One region of the Halomonas sp. MMH1-48 genome, then DNA from elsewhere that is predicted to be linked to it. Evidence: predicted binding sites of a transcription regulator. Region 1 holds the regulator's gene; the other holds the start of a gene.
The links. The regulator sigma-54, encoded in region 1, starts transcription at its own class of promoters, with help from an activator protein. The targets are predictions, from matches to a motif close to TGGCACNNNNNTTGCTNT.

Region 2: a site for sigma-54 is predicted at 4,587-4,604, ahead of glnL (nitrogen regulation protein NR(II)). Genes of this name have one in related genera too.

The regions. Positions count from the first base shown of each region.
Region 1 is NZ_JAKRFL010000001.1:410,094-417,593, forward strand. Features, by position in the region: gene MHM37_RS01960 (ATP-binding cassette domain-containing protein) at 1-531, opposite strand, end outside; gene MHM37_RS01965 (KpsF/GutQ family sugar-phosphate isomerase) at 803-1,789, shown strand; gene MHM37_RS01970 (HAD hydrolase family protein) at 1,832-2,374, shown strand; gene lptC (LPS export ABC transporter periplasmic protein LptC) at 2,374-2,946, shown strand; gene lptA (lipopolysaccharide transport periplasmic protein LptA) at 2,955-3,449, shown strand; gene lptB (LPS export ABC transporter ATP-binding protein) at 3,463-4,221, shown strand; gene MHM37_RS01990 (RNA polymerase factor sigma-54) at 4,327-5,742, shown strand; gene raiA (ribosome-associated translation inhibitor RaiA) at 5,840-6,148, shown strand; gene ptsN (PTS IIA-like nitrogen regulatory protein PtsN) at 6,153-6,620, shown strand; gene rapZ (RNase adapter RapZ) at 6,679-7,500, shown strand, end outside.
Region 2 is NZ_JAKRFL010000007.1:157,099-164,598, reverse strand. Features, by position in the region: gene MHM37_RS09100 (entericidin A/B family lipoprotein) at 242-373, shown strand; gene MHM37_RS09095 (YqiA/YcfP family alpha/beta fold hydrolase) at 379-909, shown strand; gene MHM37_RS09090 (DUF6435 family protein) at 984-1,160, shown strand; gene MHM37_RS09085 (ChaN family lipoprotein) at 1,165-2,034, shown strand; gene ntrC (nitrogen regulation protein NR(I)) at 2,031-3,461, opposite strand; gene glnL (nitrogen regulation protein NR(II)) at 3,458-4,516, opposite strand; gene MHM37_RS09070 (DUF4124 domain-containing protein) at 4,723-5,265, opposite strand; gene glnA (glutamate--ammonia ligase) at 5,360-6,766, opposite strand; gene MHM37_RS09060 (hypothetical protein) at 6,902-7,087, shown strand; gene MHM37_RS09055 (hypothetical protein) at 7,322-7,500, shown strand, end outside.

The DNA of each region.
Region 1 (7,500 bases):
GGAAATAGGGTCCTGGCCGACGAATGGCTCGTCGTAGAGTATTAGCTCAGGATCGAGTGCCACGGCACGCGCCAACGCCACCCGACGCGCCATCCCACCGGACAGCTCGGCGGGCGTTAGGTGCTTCGCGCCGCGCAGCCCTACCGCCTGAAGCTTCAATAGCACCAGATCGCGAATCATTGCGTCCGGCAGGTCCGTATGAACGCGCAGCGGAAACGCAACGTTTTCAAAAACGTTCAAATCCGAAAACAGGGCACCGCTCTGAAACAGCATGCCCATGCGTTTGCGCAGCGTGAATAGCGCTTTACGTGAGAGCCGATGCACGTCCTGCCCATCGATGAGGATACGTCCACGGTCGGGTGTGAGCTGGCCACCGATGAGCTTCAACAACGTCGTCTTACCGGTACCGCTTGGCCCCATGATGGCCGTCACTTGCCCGCGAGGTATGGTCATGCTGACACCGCGAAAAATCTCGCTCTCACCACGGGAAAAGTAGATGTCTTCGACCTGTATGAAGGGTACATCCGTCATATGATGTTTGACCTTCCTCGTTGATGCCAGAACGCGTCAGTATAAACCGACAAGCCACAGGGCAGTTTAAAAAACAGTGTTTTCGAAATAGTATCGAACATCATGATCCAACGCTACTCTCAACAGCAGCGACGCTAACAGTGAGCGCACCATCGTTCATGCAATGGAGCCCCTCCATACCATCGACGACCTTGTCGTGATTTAGCTAAATAGCGCCGCAAGATGTTATTCTTACCAGCTACCCATTCACATCATGAAAACGAGACATGCCATGGGCCAGCCACTCTCTACACCCAGCCAACTGCGTGAAAGTGCGCTGCGCACGCTGCAAATCGAGCAAGCAGCCATCGGCGGCCTCCAAGCCAAGCTAGACGACCAATTCGACCATGCCTGCCAGCTCATTCTCGCCTGCCAAGGCCGCGTGGTGGTGACCGGCATGGGCAAGTCGGGTCATATTGCAGGCAAACTGGCTGCCACGCTGGCAAGCACCGGCACGCCCGCCTTTTTCGTACACCCAGGTGAAGCCAGCCACGGCGATCTCGGTATGATCACCCGTACCGACGTGGTGTTGGCGCTCTCTAACTCCGGCGAAACAGCTGAAGTCACGGCGCTACTCCCTCTGCTTAAAAGGCTTGGCACCCCGCTGGTGAGCATGACTGGACGTCCAGGCTCTACCCTGGCACGCCACGCCGATGCCCATTTGGACAGCGGCGTCGAGCGCGAAGCCTGCCCGCTGGATCTTGCCCCTACAAGCTCGACCACCGCCGCGCTAGCACTGGGGGACGCCCTTGCCGTGGCCTTGCTTGAAGCACGTGGCTTTACAGCGGAAGATTTTGCGCTCTCTCATCCGGGCGGAAGCCTCGGCAAGCGGCTGCTACTGCGAGTCCGCGATCTCATGCACGACGGCACGCGGCTGCCTCAGGTTGCATTGGGTAGCCCGCTACGCGATGCGCTTTTAGAGATCACACGCCAAGGGCTTGGGTTCACCTGCGTCATCGATAGCGAAGGCCGTTTGGCAGGTGTATATACCGACGGTGACCTGAGACGCACATTGGACCAATTTCATGACTTGCGCGATGTGCGAGTCGACGACGTCATGACGCGCCCAGGCAAACGCATCGGTCCTGACGTGCTAGCAGCCGAAGCGGTACGTATTATGGAAGATAGCCGGATAACCGCGCTGGCCGTCGTCGACGAGCAACAGCGTCCCATCGGCGCGCTACATATGCATGACTTACTGGCCAGCGGTGTGATTTAACTGCGTGATAACGCTTTTTGCCATGGATGTTAAGGAGGCTATATGGCCCTACCCGATGCACTACTCGACCGGCTCCGCCGCGTAAAACTACTTGCGCTAGACGTAGATGGCGTTTTGACGGACGGCCGACTCTACTTTCAAGCCGACGGCATCGAGATCAAAGCGTTTCACACTCAGGATGGGCATGGCTTGAAACTGCTCAAACGCGTTGGCATTCATGTGGCGCTCATCACCGGCCGCGATTCGCCGATGGTCAGCCAGCGCGCTGCGGCACTAGGTATCAGCCATGTGCATCAAGGCTGCGAAGACAAACTCACGACCCTGAGAGCCCTCTGCCAGCGGCTGGATATTACGCTCGAACAAGTCGCTTACTGCGGGGACGACCTGCCAGACTTGGCACCCATCAAGCGCGCAGGCGTTGGCATCACGGTCCCCAATGCACCCGATTATATGCATACCCACGCCGATTGGATCACCGAACGGTTGGGCGGGCACGGCGCGGTGCGTGAAATTTGCGATACGCTGCTCACCTCCCAAGGGCATTGGGATGCCGTACTCGACACCTATCTTCACAGGCACTCATGATGGGCGTAAAGCTCAGAAAACGAGTTTGGGTAACGGCACTGGTCGTCGTCCTGGGCATGCTTTTGGTTTGGCTCGACCCGCGCAGCGCCCAAGAGCGAGATATCGACGAGCAAGCGCGCGCTCAGGAGCCAGGTCATGTATTAGAGAATGCCGAAATCACCCTATTTGGGGAATCGGGGGCGATTCAGCAGTCGCTGGTCACTCCCCGGCTAGTGCATACACCTCAAACGGCCATGACAGATGTCGTGTCGCCACGTGCTACGCTGTTCGATAGCGAACAGCGGGAGTGGTTGGCGACCGCGGATACCGGCACCCTGAATACCGATACTCAGGCCTTGACGCTGCGCGGGTCTGCCCGGCTGCTCGCGCCTGAAGAGGGTTGGCAGCTCGATACACAGCAACTCAACTACGATGGCGTGACCCGCCACGCCTGGAGCACTACGCCCGTGCTGTTGCAGCAGCCCCCTCAGCGTATGGAAGCTTCCCGCATGGACGTTTGGCTGGATGACAGCCAGGTCCGCCTGACCAACAACGTGCGCGGCGTGCATCCGCCGGCCACTCGTACCCCCTAGGAGTCGCGATGAATGCCTCTCTCCGCACCACCCTCTTTGCTTTAACGCTACCGCTGGCGACGGCTGCCATGGCGCAAAGCCAAGCACCCATCGAAGTAGAAGCCGACCGCCTGGACCTCGACCAGCGCGCGGGCACCGCAGTTTACTCAGGTAACGTGGATATTCGTCAAGGCGAAATGCAATTGCGCGGCGAACGCGTCGAGATTCAGCGCAATGATGCAGGGGAACTTTCTCAAGCCATTGCCACGGGTGAGCGTGCCTACTTGCGCAATCGTCTCGACGACCAGGAGACCCCCATGGAAGGTTGGGCGCGGCGCATCATCTATCACGTCGCCGAACGCCGCGTGGAGCTGATCGACCGAGCCGAACTGACCCAGCAAGGCGACCGCTTTCAAGGGGGCCGCCTGGAGTACTTCATCGACCAGGAAGTGGTGCAAGCTCGCTCCGACGTGAACGGTAGCGACAACCAGCGCATTCGCATGACCCTTCAGCCGGAACAATAGGGAGCGCCCACACGTGGCAGCATCAACGTCTGCAGATTCCGCACCTGTCAAAACGCTCTACGCCCACCACCTAGCGAAGAGCTACAAACGCCGCCGCGTCGTCAAGGACATCAACCTGGAAATCGCCCAGGGCAGTGTCGTTGGACTGTTGGGCCCCAATGGAGCCGGTAAAACCACCTCGTTTTACATGATCGTCGGACTGGTCAAATCCGATGCGGGCAATGTGGGTATCGACGATCTGGATTTGACCCACGCGCCCATGCACGAACGCGCCATGGCAGGCATTGGGTATCTTCCCCAAGAGGCCTCGATTTTTCGCAAGCTCTCGGTAGCCGATAACATCATGGCCATCCTCGAGACGCGCAAAACGCTCGATCGCAGTGCCAGAGAAGCTCGCCTGGAGTCACTGCTCGAAGATTTTCATATCACCCATATTCGTGACAACCTAGGCATGAGCCTCTCAGGAGGCGAGCGCCGTCGAGTAGAGATCGCGCGGTCGCTGGCCACCGAGCCCGCGTTCATTCTACTCGACGAACCCTTTGCCGGGGTCGACCCTATTTCGGTCGGCGAAATCAAAACCATTATCCGTGCACTCAAAAAACGCCACATCGGCGTCTTGATCACCGACCACAACGTGCGTGAAACCCTGGATATTTGCGATATCGCCTACATCGTTGGCGATGGCCACATCATCGCCAGTGGGAACGCCCAGGAGATTCTCAATAACCAAAAGGTTCGCGACGTCTATCTGGGCGCTGATTTCCGGCTCTAAACCGAGGCCTGACCAAACTTTTCTTTTAGTGGCATGCTTATTGCACTTGCACGTAGCCATAACTCGCTCTAGGGTGGAGCTTTCTGATTAACGAGTGGTTCTCAGATGGTCATGAAAGCTTCTCTCCAATTGCGTATCGGCACACAGCTGACCATGACACCCCAGCTGCAACAGGCCATTGCCCTGCTGCAGCTCTCTACGCTGGACCTCCGTCAAGAAATTCAGCAAGCGCTTGACGCCAACCCTATGCTCGAGCAAGAGGACGAGTTTGGAGAGCAGGCAGTCAGCGAGCCGCAAGAGGCCGAGTGGTCTGACAGCATTCCCAACGAACTCTCCGTCGACAGCGACTGGTCGGACACCTACCAAGACATGGGCAGTCTGAGCGGTGGTAGCGAAGGACCCGACTTCGAGCGCCAAGCCGCTGGCCAAAGCCTTCATGGCCATTTGCTGTGGCAACTGGCCATGACCGATGTCAGCTCACGGGAATATGCAATTGCGGAGAGCCTGATCGATGCGCTGGACGCCAATGGTTATCTTACCCAGCCGCTCAACGACATTCGTGAAGGGCTCAAAGCACAAGGTCATGACGGCTTGAGCCAACGGGAAGTGGAAAATACCCTACTGCGCTTGCAGCAGTTCGAGCCGACCGGCGTATTCGCTCGCGACCTGCGCGAATGTCTGATGCTTCAACTTGCTGCGTTGCCGGAAGACACCCCGCTATTGATGCCAGCCAAACGGCTGGTACGACAGTTTTTGGAGGCGCTAGGCAAAGACGATATGCGCCTCCTCAAGCGCCGTTTGAGCCTGGACGATGAGCAGTTGGATGACGTCATTCGATTAATTCGCAGCCTCGACCCCCGACCCGGCAGCGCCTACGGCGTGACCGACGATAGCTACATCACTCCCGATCTGGTCGTGCGCCATGACAACGAAGGCTGGCATTTAGAGCTCAACCCGGACGCTCTTCCACGGCTACGCATCCAACCCGACTACGCCAGCTTGATCAAACGCGCCGACAAGAGCCAGGACAACCAGTTCTTGAAAGAGCACCTTCAAGAAGCGCGCTGGCTGATCAAAAGCCTCTCTAGCCGCAATGACACCTTGCTGCGCGTGGGGCGTGAAATCATCGCTCGCCAAATTGGCTTTCTAGAGCACGGCGAAGAGGCCATGAAGCCGCTGATCTTGGCCGACATCGCCGAAGCCGTAGAGATGCATGAGTCGACCATTTCCCGCGTGACGACACAGAAGTTCATTCATACACCGCGTGGCGTGTTCGAGTTGAAATACTTTTTCTCCAGTCAAGTCAGTGGCCAAGACGGCGGCGACAGCCACTCGAGCACGGCCATTCGCGCACGTATCAAAAAGCTCATTCAAGAGGAGCCCTCAGGCAAACCGCTCTCCGATAGTCGCTTGGTGACGCTTCTCGAAGAGGGCGGAATAAGCGTGGCACGACGTACCGTCGCGAAATATCGCGAGTCGATGGGCATTCCCTCTTCGAGCGAGCGCCGCCGTTTACGCTAGTTAAACGCTTGGTCGTGACAAACTCACCGCAAGGGCTTTGCAATAGCGTAAAAAGGGTTACAATCGAAGTACAGCCCGATGGATAAGGAGCACGTCAATGCAAGTAAACATCACTGGTCATCACGTTGAACTGACTGACGCCTTGCGTGACTACGTTAACGAAAAGCTGGAACGCGTCGAACGACACTACGACAATATCACCACGGTACAAGTGACCTTATCTGTCGAAAAGGAGCGCCAGCAGGCAGCGTGCACGCTACATGCCGCCGGTGCTGACCTTCATGCCGAGGCACTCGATAACGATATGTATGCCGCCATCGATGCCCTTGCGGACAAAATCGATCGTCAACTCGTCAAACACAAGGAAAAAGCACAAGCTCGCGCTCAAGGCGCAGGCGTGCGTTAACTCAATGACGTTGGAAACCATTCTCCCCCCGGAGCGCGTGCTTTATGACGTACCCGGGGGCAGCAAAAAGCGGGTGCTGGAGTTTTTCAGCACCTTTATCGCCCAAAACACGCCCAGCCTTGACAGCCAAGAAGTGTTCAGTCGTTTGATTGGGCGCGAGCGTCTTGGCAGCACGGGGATTGGCAACGGTGTTGCCATTCCCCACGCAAGAAGCCCGCACTGCAGTGCCCCCATTGCTGGCTTTTTGAAACTGGCGGAACCCGTCGATTTCGATGCCATCGATGGGGACCCGGTCGATCTCGTGTTCGTTTTGCTGGTGCCTGAAGAAGCCGATGACACGCACCTTGCTTTGCTCGGACAAGTCGCGACGATCATGAACGACGCCGATACTCGCCAACAGCTGCGCAAAGCAGGCAGTCAAAAAGAACTGTTGACGCTGATAACGGCCAAGATACGCGAACAGGCTGCGTAACAGATCTACTCCTTCAATTTGTCTTTACTTCTTACGCTCAAACGCCAAGAGAGACGCTATGCAACTGGTGATCATTAGCGGCCGTTCAGGTTCCGGTAAGTCTATCGCCTTACAAGCGCTGGAAGATCTTGGCTATTACGCGATCGATAACTTGCCTGCCATGCTGTTGGGCTCGCTTATCGACGAGTTGCGCGCCCAGGGTGAGCGCACCCGGATTGCCGTCAGTATCGACGCACGCAACTTACCTACTGCGCTGGAGCGTCTGCCAGCGCTACTTGAAGAATTGCGCCACCGGGAAATTCGTTTTCAGGTGATCTACCTGACAACCGATGCGCGTATTTTGCTGGAGCGTTACTCGGCCACCCGCCGTCGTCATCCCCTCACCCGTGATAGCGACATGACGCTGGAAGAAGCGATCAACAAAGAAGAAGAGACGCTGAATGACATTCGCGACCTCGCCGATTTATTGATCGATACGTCTCGACTCTCCGTACACGATCTGCGACGCCGCATTACCGACCAAGTAGCTCATCAGCGCCAGCATCAACTGACGCTCACCTTCGAGTCCTTTGGCTACAAACGCGGCGTTCCGCTGGATGCCGACCTCGTGTTCGACGTACGCTGCTTGCCCAATCCTTATTGGGACCCTACTCTGCGCCAATATACCGGTCGCGACGCCAACATCATCGACTTCTTGAGCGGCTACCCCGTGGTAGAGGCCATGGCAAGCGATATTGAAACGTGGCTGGAGAAGTGGCTACCAGCTTATCAAAATAGCCATCGCAGCTATATGACCGTGGCCATTGGCTGCACGGGCGGCCAACACCGGTCCGTTTATATGATCGAGCAGCTTGCACAGCGGCTCGTCAAACAAACAGGG
Region 2 (7,500 bases), on a different contig from region 1:
ATTTAGAAAAAATACTCACTACCAAGTCAAGCAGAGAAGCGCCCACTAGGGCGAATCTTTATGTATCGAACTGACACATGCGACAAATTCGCACGAGCCGCCCCCATCCTTTGGCACATCAGACGTTGGCTCATCGTGACAAAATCCCTCGTTTCACGGTAGCGGTCGATGACAACAACGCTTATGTTACTTATCACACTCTCACGCTCGCATGGGCATACTTAGGCACGAGGAAAGGCCGATGAAACGTACCGTCGCACTGGGCATTTTGCTGCTGGCAACGCTGTTGGTGCTGAGTGGCTGCAATACCGTTCGCGGAATGGGGCAAGATATCGAACAAGGCGGTGAAGCCATTCAGCGGTCGGCGGATTGACCATGATGATGACTGTCTACCTTTCACATGGCTTGGAAAGTGGCCCGGGCGCACTAAAGATGCAAGCGCTCAAGGGCATTGCCGAACAGCTAGATGACTGTGAGCCAGTCGTCATGGATTACCGGGGCATGGACGAGCCAGCCCAGCGGCTGGCTCATCTACAGCAGGCACTTCAGAAGCGCGGCGATGATCCCTCACGTTGCGTCATGGCAGGGTCTAGCCTTGGTGGCTGGTTAAGCGCCGCCGTCAGTGCTCGGACACCAGTCCTGGGCTGTTTTTTGCTTGCCCCTGCGCTTGGCTTACCCAAATACCCCCAAACATCCCCCACCATTCAAGCGCGGCACACGCATATCATTCACGGTTGGCAGGATGATGTGGTACCTCCTGGCCCCGTTATTGAACGCGCCCAGGCACAGCGATTGTCACTCAGGATGATCGACGACGATCATCGTCTGCATAACAGTTTGGAGACGATCTTGGTTGATTTTCGTCGTTTTTTAACGCTATGCGCGACGAGTGAGCGCGGCGCTACATAAAATAAGAACGATTAAGAGTCGACATTGTCACCTCATGGCTATACAAATAGTGTACACAAAAAAGGAGAGTGATCATGTTCGGTCTATTTAATCGCGACCCTCAAAAAAAGCTTCAGCAAGCCTATGAGCGTAAGCTTCAAGCGGCGATGGAGGCGTCCCGCAACGGTGATATGCGAGCCAACGCCACGCTGACCGAAGAAGCAGAAGCACTTTTGGCCGAGATCAACCGGCTCAAAGCTCAGAAGGGCTAACACAATGCGCCCCACGTGGCCATGGATTCTGCTGACGATGGCACTTGCCACGGGACACGCCTATGGCGATTGCCCGTCACCAGGGCAGTGGTGGCAAGCAGACGGTGCCGTGGGCGCACCAACGTTGCTTGCCCAGGCCGCTCGACAGCAGGTCGTACTACTGGGCGAACAGCACGACGTCGAGGATCATCACCGCTGGCAGCTGCACACGCTCGCAGGGCTACATGCTCTCCGCGAAGATATGGTGGTTGGCTTGGAGATGCTGCCAAGAAGCGCTCAGCCGGTGTTAGACCGCTGGGTAGCGGGCGAGCTGACCGAGACAGAGCTGCTGGCCGACAGCCGCTGGGATGACGCGTGGGGATTCGATGCCGAGCTCTACTTGCCCATTCTTCACTTCGCGCGACTGCAAGCGATTCCGCTGGTGGCTCTCAACATCACGCCAGAATTGCGCCAACGGCTCGTTCAAGAAGGCTTTGATCGTGTCCCCGCTGACCAGCGCTACGGGATTCCTACCCCACTACCCGCCAGTTCAGCCTATCAGCAGCGTTTGACCGAGGTATTCGAGCAGCATGGCATGGGGCAAGGGGACCCTGCCATGCTAGCCCGCTTCACCCAAGCGCAGCTCACCTGGGATACCGCCATGGCCCACGGGCTTGCAGGCGCCGTCAAAGAGGGTGCGTTAGCCGTTGGCTTAATGGGCCTTGGTCACGTCACCTATGGCCACGGCGTAGAGCACCAGCTCGAAGGGATGGGGATTCGACACACCCTCAGCCTACTGCCGTGGGATCAGGCAGAGTGCCGCCTCCCAGACCCCGCGCTTGCCGATGCCGTCTTTGTTCTACCTCCAGCCCTTACCCACGAGCCCACGAATTAGGCGTCATCCGCCAACGCAGGCAGCAGCGTTTTAAGCTTGCGTGTCAAGGTGTTGCGCCCCCAGCCCAGCAGCTCGGCGGCTTCGCCTTTACGCCCGCCGGTGTGCTTGAGCGCCGTCTCGATCAAAATGCGCTCGAAGTCAGGAACGGCCTCTTCTAGCAAATGGGTATGCCCTTCGGCCAGCGCATGATCGGCCCAATCACGGAACGCCGAGCGCCAGTCGCCATGGACGCTGCTCTCTGACGTGCCGACGGTGCGTAGCTCCGGAGGCAAATCTTCGACCAGAATCTCCCGACCGGAAGCCATCACCGTTAGCCATCGGCAAATGTTCTCGAGCTGACGGACGTTACCGGGCCACGGCAGGCGGGTCAGATGCGCTTCTGCTTCGGGGGTCAATACTTTAATGTCGGTGGACAACTCCTTGGCGGCTTCGGCCAAAAAGTGCCGGGTGAGGCGTGGGATATCCTCGCGCCGCTCGGCCAAACGCGGAAGATGGACACGAATCACGTTCAGGCGGTGAAACAAGTCTTCACGAAAGCGCCCATCGTCGACGAGTGATTCAAGGTTCTGGTGCGTTGCCGCGATGATCCGTACATCGACGTTCACCGGCGTATGCCCGCCCACCCGATAAAACTCGCCATCGGCCAGCACGCGCAGTAGGCGGGTTTGCGTTTCTGCGGGCATGTCGCCGATCTCATCGAGAAACAGCGTGCCGCCATTGGCCTGCTCGAAACGCCCCTGGCGCTGCTGCGCAGCACCAGTAAACGCGCCTTTCTCGTGGCCGAACAGTTCTGATTCGATCAAATCGCGCGGAATCGCCGCCATATTCAAGGCAATGAACGGCTTTCCCGAGCGCGGACTATGCTGATGCAGCGCCTGGGCCACGCGCTCCTTGCCCGTACCCGACTCACCGTTGATCAGTACCGTGATATGCGAATGGGAGAGCCGTCCAATCGCCCGGAAGACCTCTTGCATAGCCGGCGCTTCACCGATGATCTCGGCGCTAAGACCTTCCGGCACACTCACCGGCCGCTGCCGTTCACGCGCATGGGCCACGGCCCGGCGCACCAGCGCGAGCGCTTCATCCACATCGAACGGCTTGGGCAAGTACTCGAATGCCCCGCCTTGATAGGAGGCGACAGCGCTGTCGAGATCGGAGTGCGCGGTCATGACGATCACAGGCAAATCCGGATGGGCATCACGCACCCGTGCCATTAAATCCAACCCGTCGATGCCCGGCATACGGATATCGGTGACCAGCACATCCGGCGGGCTCTCCAGCAAGCGTGCGAGCGCCGTATCGGCACGCTCGATACACTCGACCTCCAGATCGGGTTGCGCCAGAGCGCGCTCCAATACCCAGCGGATAGCGCGGTCATCATCGACAATAACCACTCGTGCAACATCGGTACGTGTCGCCTCAGTCATGACGCTTCTCCGGTGCAATTAATGACCAATGGAATCAGTAAACGAAATTCGGTGTGTCCGGGACGAGAGTCGCATTCGATCAATCCTTGATGTTGGTGCAGTATTGACTGGGCAATCGATAGCCCCAGACCGCTCCCTTCTGCGCGGCCGGAGACCATCGGGTAAAAAAGGGTGTCGCGTAGCGACTCGGGGATGCCAGGACCGTTATCGATGATGCCGACTTCGCTCACCAGGCGGTGCCGCTCGGCTCCCAAAGTGAATTGGCGGCGCGCACGGGTACGCAGTGTCAGTTCGGGCGCGGGCGTACCTGCATCGCTCATGGCTTGCACCGCGTTGCGGGCCACGTTGAGCACTGCTTGGATCATCTGCGCCTCATCACCGGACAGGTCCGGTAGGCTCGGGTCATAGTCGCGGCTGACGACCACCTGAGGATGCTCGGCGATCAGCAGCGCCCTTACGCGCTCCAACACTTTATGAATGTTGACCGGCTCATGCTTGACGATACGGTTCGGCCCTAGCATGGAGTCGACCAAGTCACGCAAGCGGTCAACCTCTTCCACGATGATATGGGTAAACTCGCGCAGGGCCGGGTCATCCAAATCTCGCTCTAACAGCTGCGCGGCACCGCGAATGCCCCCTAGCGGATTTTTCACCTCGTGGGCCAACCCCCGCGCCAGCACTTTGATGGTTTCTTGGCGGGTGGTAAGGGCCTCCTCTCGGGAGATTTGCATCAACCGATCCCGCGGCTCGACTTCCAACAGCAGCTCGTCGGCCGACAGCGGTGTCACGGTATAATCGACGGTCAGCGGCTCGCTATTGAGCGACGTGATACGCGCTTCACGCTGTGTATAGGGATGAAACGCATCGCGTGCTTTGGCCAGTACGTCGTCGATGCTCTCGTCTCCGCCCAACAGCGTATCGAGGCTGATCCCCTGCACGCGGCTAAAGCTCACGGCCAGCAGCGCTTCCGCCGCCGGGTTCATCCAGCGAACGCGGAGTTCACCGTCGAGCAACAGGACTGCTGTGGTGAGGTGTTCGAGCAAGCGCTGATACATGGCGTGTCCTGAAACGTCGCTTCGATCAATACACATGGCACTGATCCATCAAAAGAGGTATGCGAGAGGATCTGCAAAAAGCGCGCCAATTCGGCGCAAGCGACGGCATGCACGGCTTGTGGGCAGATAGCGGGGAGATGACGAGCCTTAATAGCGCAATGAGCCGCCTAGCCCACCGCCTCATTGCACCATTATAGTGCACTCGATTAGTCAGTGATAAAAATAGTCACCGGATCGGTGCGGTGCTGCACACGGCCCTGGCTATCCAACAACTCCGCATGAATATGGTGCGCTCCCACAGGTAACCCCGCCAGCCAGAAGGCGTCGCTATGCAGGGCGGATTGGCTCAGTTCGCCATTCACCCTCAGTTGAATTTGGTGGTCGTCCCGCAGTGGCGGCACCACCTGCACTTCCACGGGCGTCATGCCGCCCCGAACGGCGCTGCTGTTTGCCGGGTTGACGATGGTAAAGCGGTCATAAGGCATAAACGGTTGCCCGGGATGGCTCTGAGTGCGGCCCGGGGTTCGGCTGTCAGGTGGGGCAGAGCGCACCGTCGTCACGCTGGGCAGCGGTGCCAACGTGACGGCTTCACCGCCACGTTCTGGGTTGTCGGTAAACGTCACCTTGCCCTGGGCGTCCACCACGCGATACACCGTTTGCCCCAGCGCCGCGCTTACCCACAGCCCCAATAGCAGCGCAGCACCTGTGGATAATCCTCTTGCATAGCGCACGTGCCAGCGACGGATCATGACGTCTTCCTCCCTTTTCTTTTCCTTTCCTCGCCTCAACGAAAAAACCCCGCCGAGGCGGGGTTTTCAGGCTAACGACACCTCAAGGGTGATCTTAGCAGCTGTAGTACATGTCGAACTCGATCGGGTGAGTCGTCATGCGAATACGCTCGACGTCTTCCATCTTCAGTTCGATGTAGGCATCGATCATGTCGTCGGTGAACACGCCGCCTTCGGTCAAGAACGCACGGTCAGCGTCGAGCGCTTCCAGGGCTTGATCCAGGCTGTTGGCCACGGTCGGGACGGACTTGCCTTCCTCGGGCGGCAGGTCGTACAGGTTCTTGTCCATGGCATCGCCAGGATGGATCTTGTTCTTGATACCGTCGATACCCGCCATCAGCATCGCCGCGAACGCCAGGTAGGGGTTGGCGGTCGGGTCGGGGAAGCGCGTCTCGACACGCTTGCCTTTCGGGCTAGCGGTGTACGGAATACGGATGGACGCAGAACGGTTACGGGCGCTGTAGGCCAGCATGACCGGCGCTTCGAAACCCGGCACCAGACGCTTGTACGAGTTGGTAGAGGCGTTGGTGAAGGCGTTCAGCGCGCGAGCGTGCTTGATGATACCGCCAATGTAGTACAGCGCCATTTCGGACAGGCCCGCGTACTCGTCGCCAGCGAACTGGTTCTGGCCATCTTTCCAGAACGACTGGTGGACGTGCATGCCCGAGCCGTTGTCGCCCACCAGCGGCTTCGGCATGAAGGTCGCGGTCTTGCCATAAGCGTGCGCCACGTTGTGGATCACGTACTTCATTTCCTGAACTTCGTCGGCTTTCTTCACCAGCGTGTTGAACTTCACGCCGATTTCGTTCTGACCGGCGTTCGCCACTTCGTGGTGGTGAACTTCGACGGTCTGACCGATCGCTTCCAGGGTGTTACACATCGCACCACGGATATCGTGGAAGCTGTCGACCGGGGGTACCGGGAAGTAGCCGCCTTTCACGCGCGGACGGTGGCCCAAGTTGCCGCCTTCTACCTGGTTGCTGGTCGCCCATGCGCCTTCGTCAGAGGTGATTTTGTACATGGCGCCTTGAATGTCGGCTTTCCAGTGCACCTCATCGAAGATGAAGAATTCCGGCTCCGGACCGAAGAAGGCAGTGTCACCCAGGCCAGTCGACTGCAGGTAGGCTTCGGCGCGCTTGGCGATGGAGCGCGGGTCGCGATCGTAGCCCTGCATAGTGGCCGGCTCGATGATGTCGCAACGCAGAATCAGTGTGGCATCTTCGGTGAAGGGGTCGAGGAAGGCGGTACCGTCTTCCGGACGCAGGATCATGTCAGACTCGTTGATGCCCTTCCAGCCGTTGATGGAAGAACCATCGAACATCTGGCCGTTTTCAAAAAACTCTTCGTTCACGTCGCGTGCCGGTACGGTGACGTGCTGCTCTTTACCGCGCGTGTCGGTGAAACGCAGATCTACCCACTTAACATCATGTTCTTCGATTAGCGCGAGAGTCTTGGCTGACATAGTGTCCTCCGGTATGAGCGTGGCTTAAAGCGTGTAACTGTAAGCGATCGATAAAGGTGTTATTCAACAAATCGTTCAACACGCGGCTGCATGTGGCGCGTTTGTCTTTTTTGTTCGCTCAACGTTTGTTCGACGATGGATAACAAACCGCCCAGCGATCATTTCAGACCGGCTATCGTTGTAGCACGCCTGGAGGCGTCTGCCTACGCTTCAATAGCCGCTGATGAAACTACCTATGGCTTACAAGCACAGAGCATGCCAACTCTGCACCATAATGGAAAAAAATATCAACAACTCTTTGTTTTAAAATATGAAAAATGACTCATCCCATGCGTCTTAATGCAGCAAGGGAGTGGCAATTGCTTTTTCAAACGCCTAGACCGTCATTTCCTTGCACGCATTTGGTGCAAATAACACTCAAGACGCACCAAAATGAATAACTCGCCAGCCTCACTGTTTTTTTCGTTAAAAAACTTTCTCTTGCTACGTAAAGAAACCCACATCTACAATCAATTACAAACAGAGATGCTTTCATAACAAAAGGAAGCCGCGTGCATGGGTACGGTCTGCTTTATCGTTGATGCTTCAGTGACAGGAGCTTTGCTACCCCGCCACCTGCGCTCGATTCGCCAATCCGGTCTTGCTGACCATGCCCTACCCATTATCGTGACCTGTGCTCACTCGGATGAACGGCTCACCGATCTCGAAAAGCGTTACCACGCGCACGGCTTGGT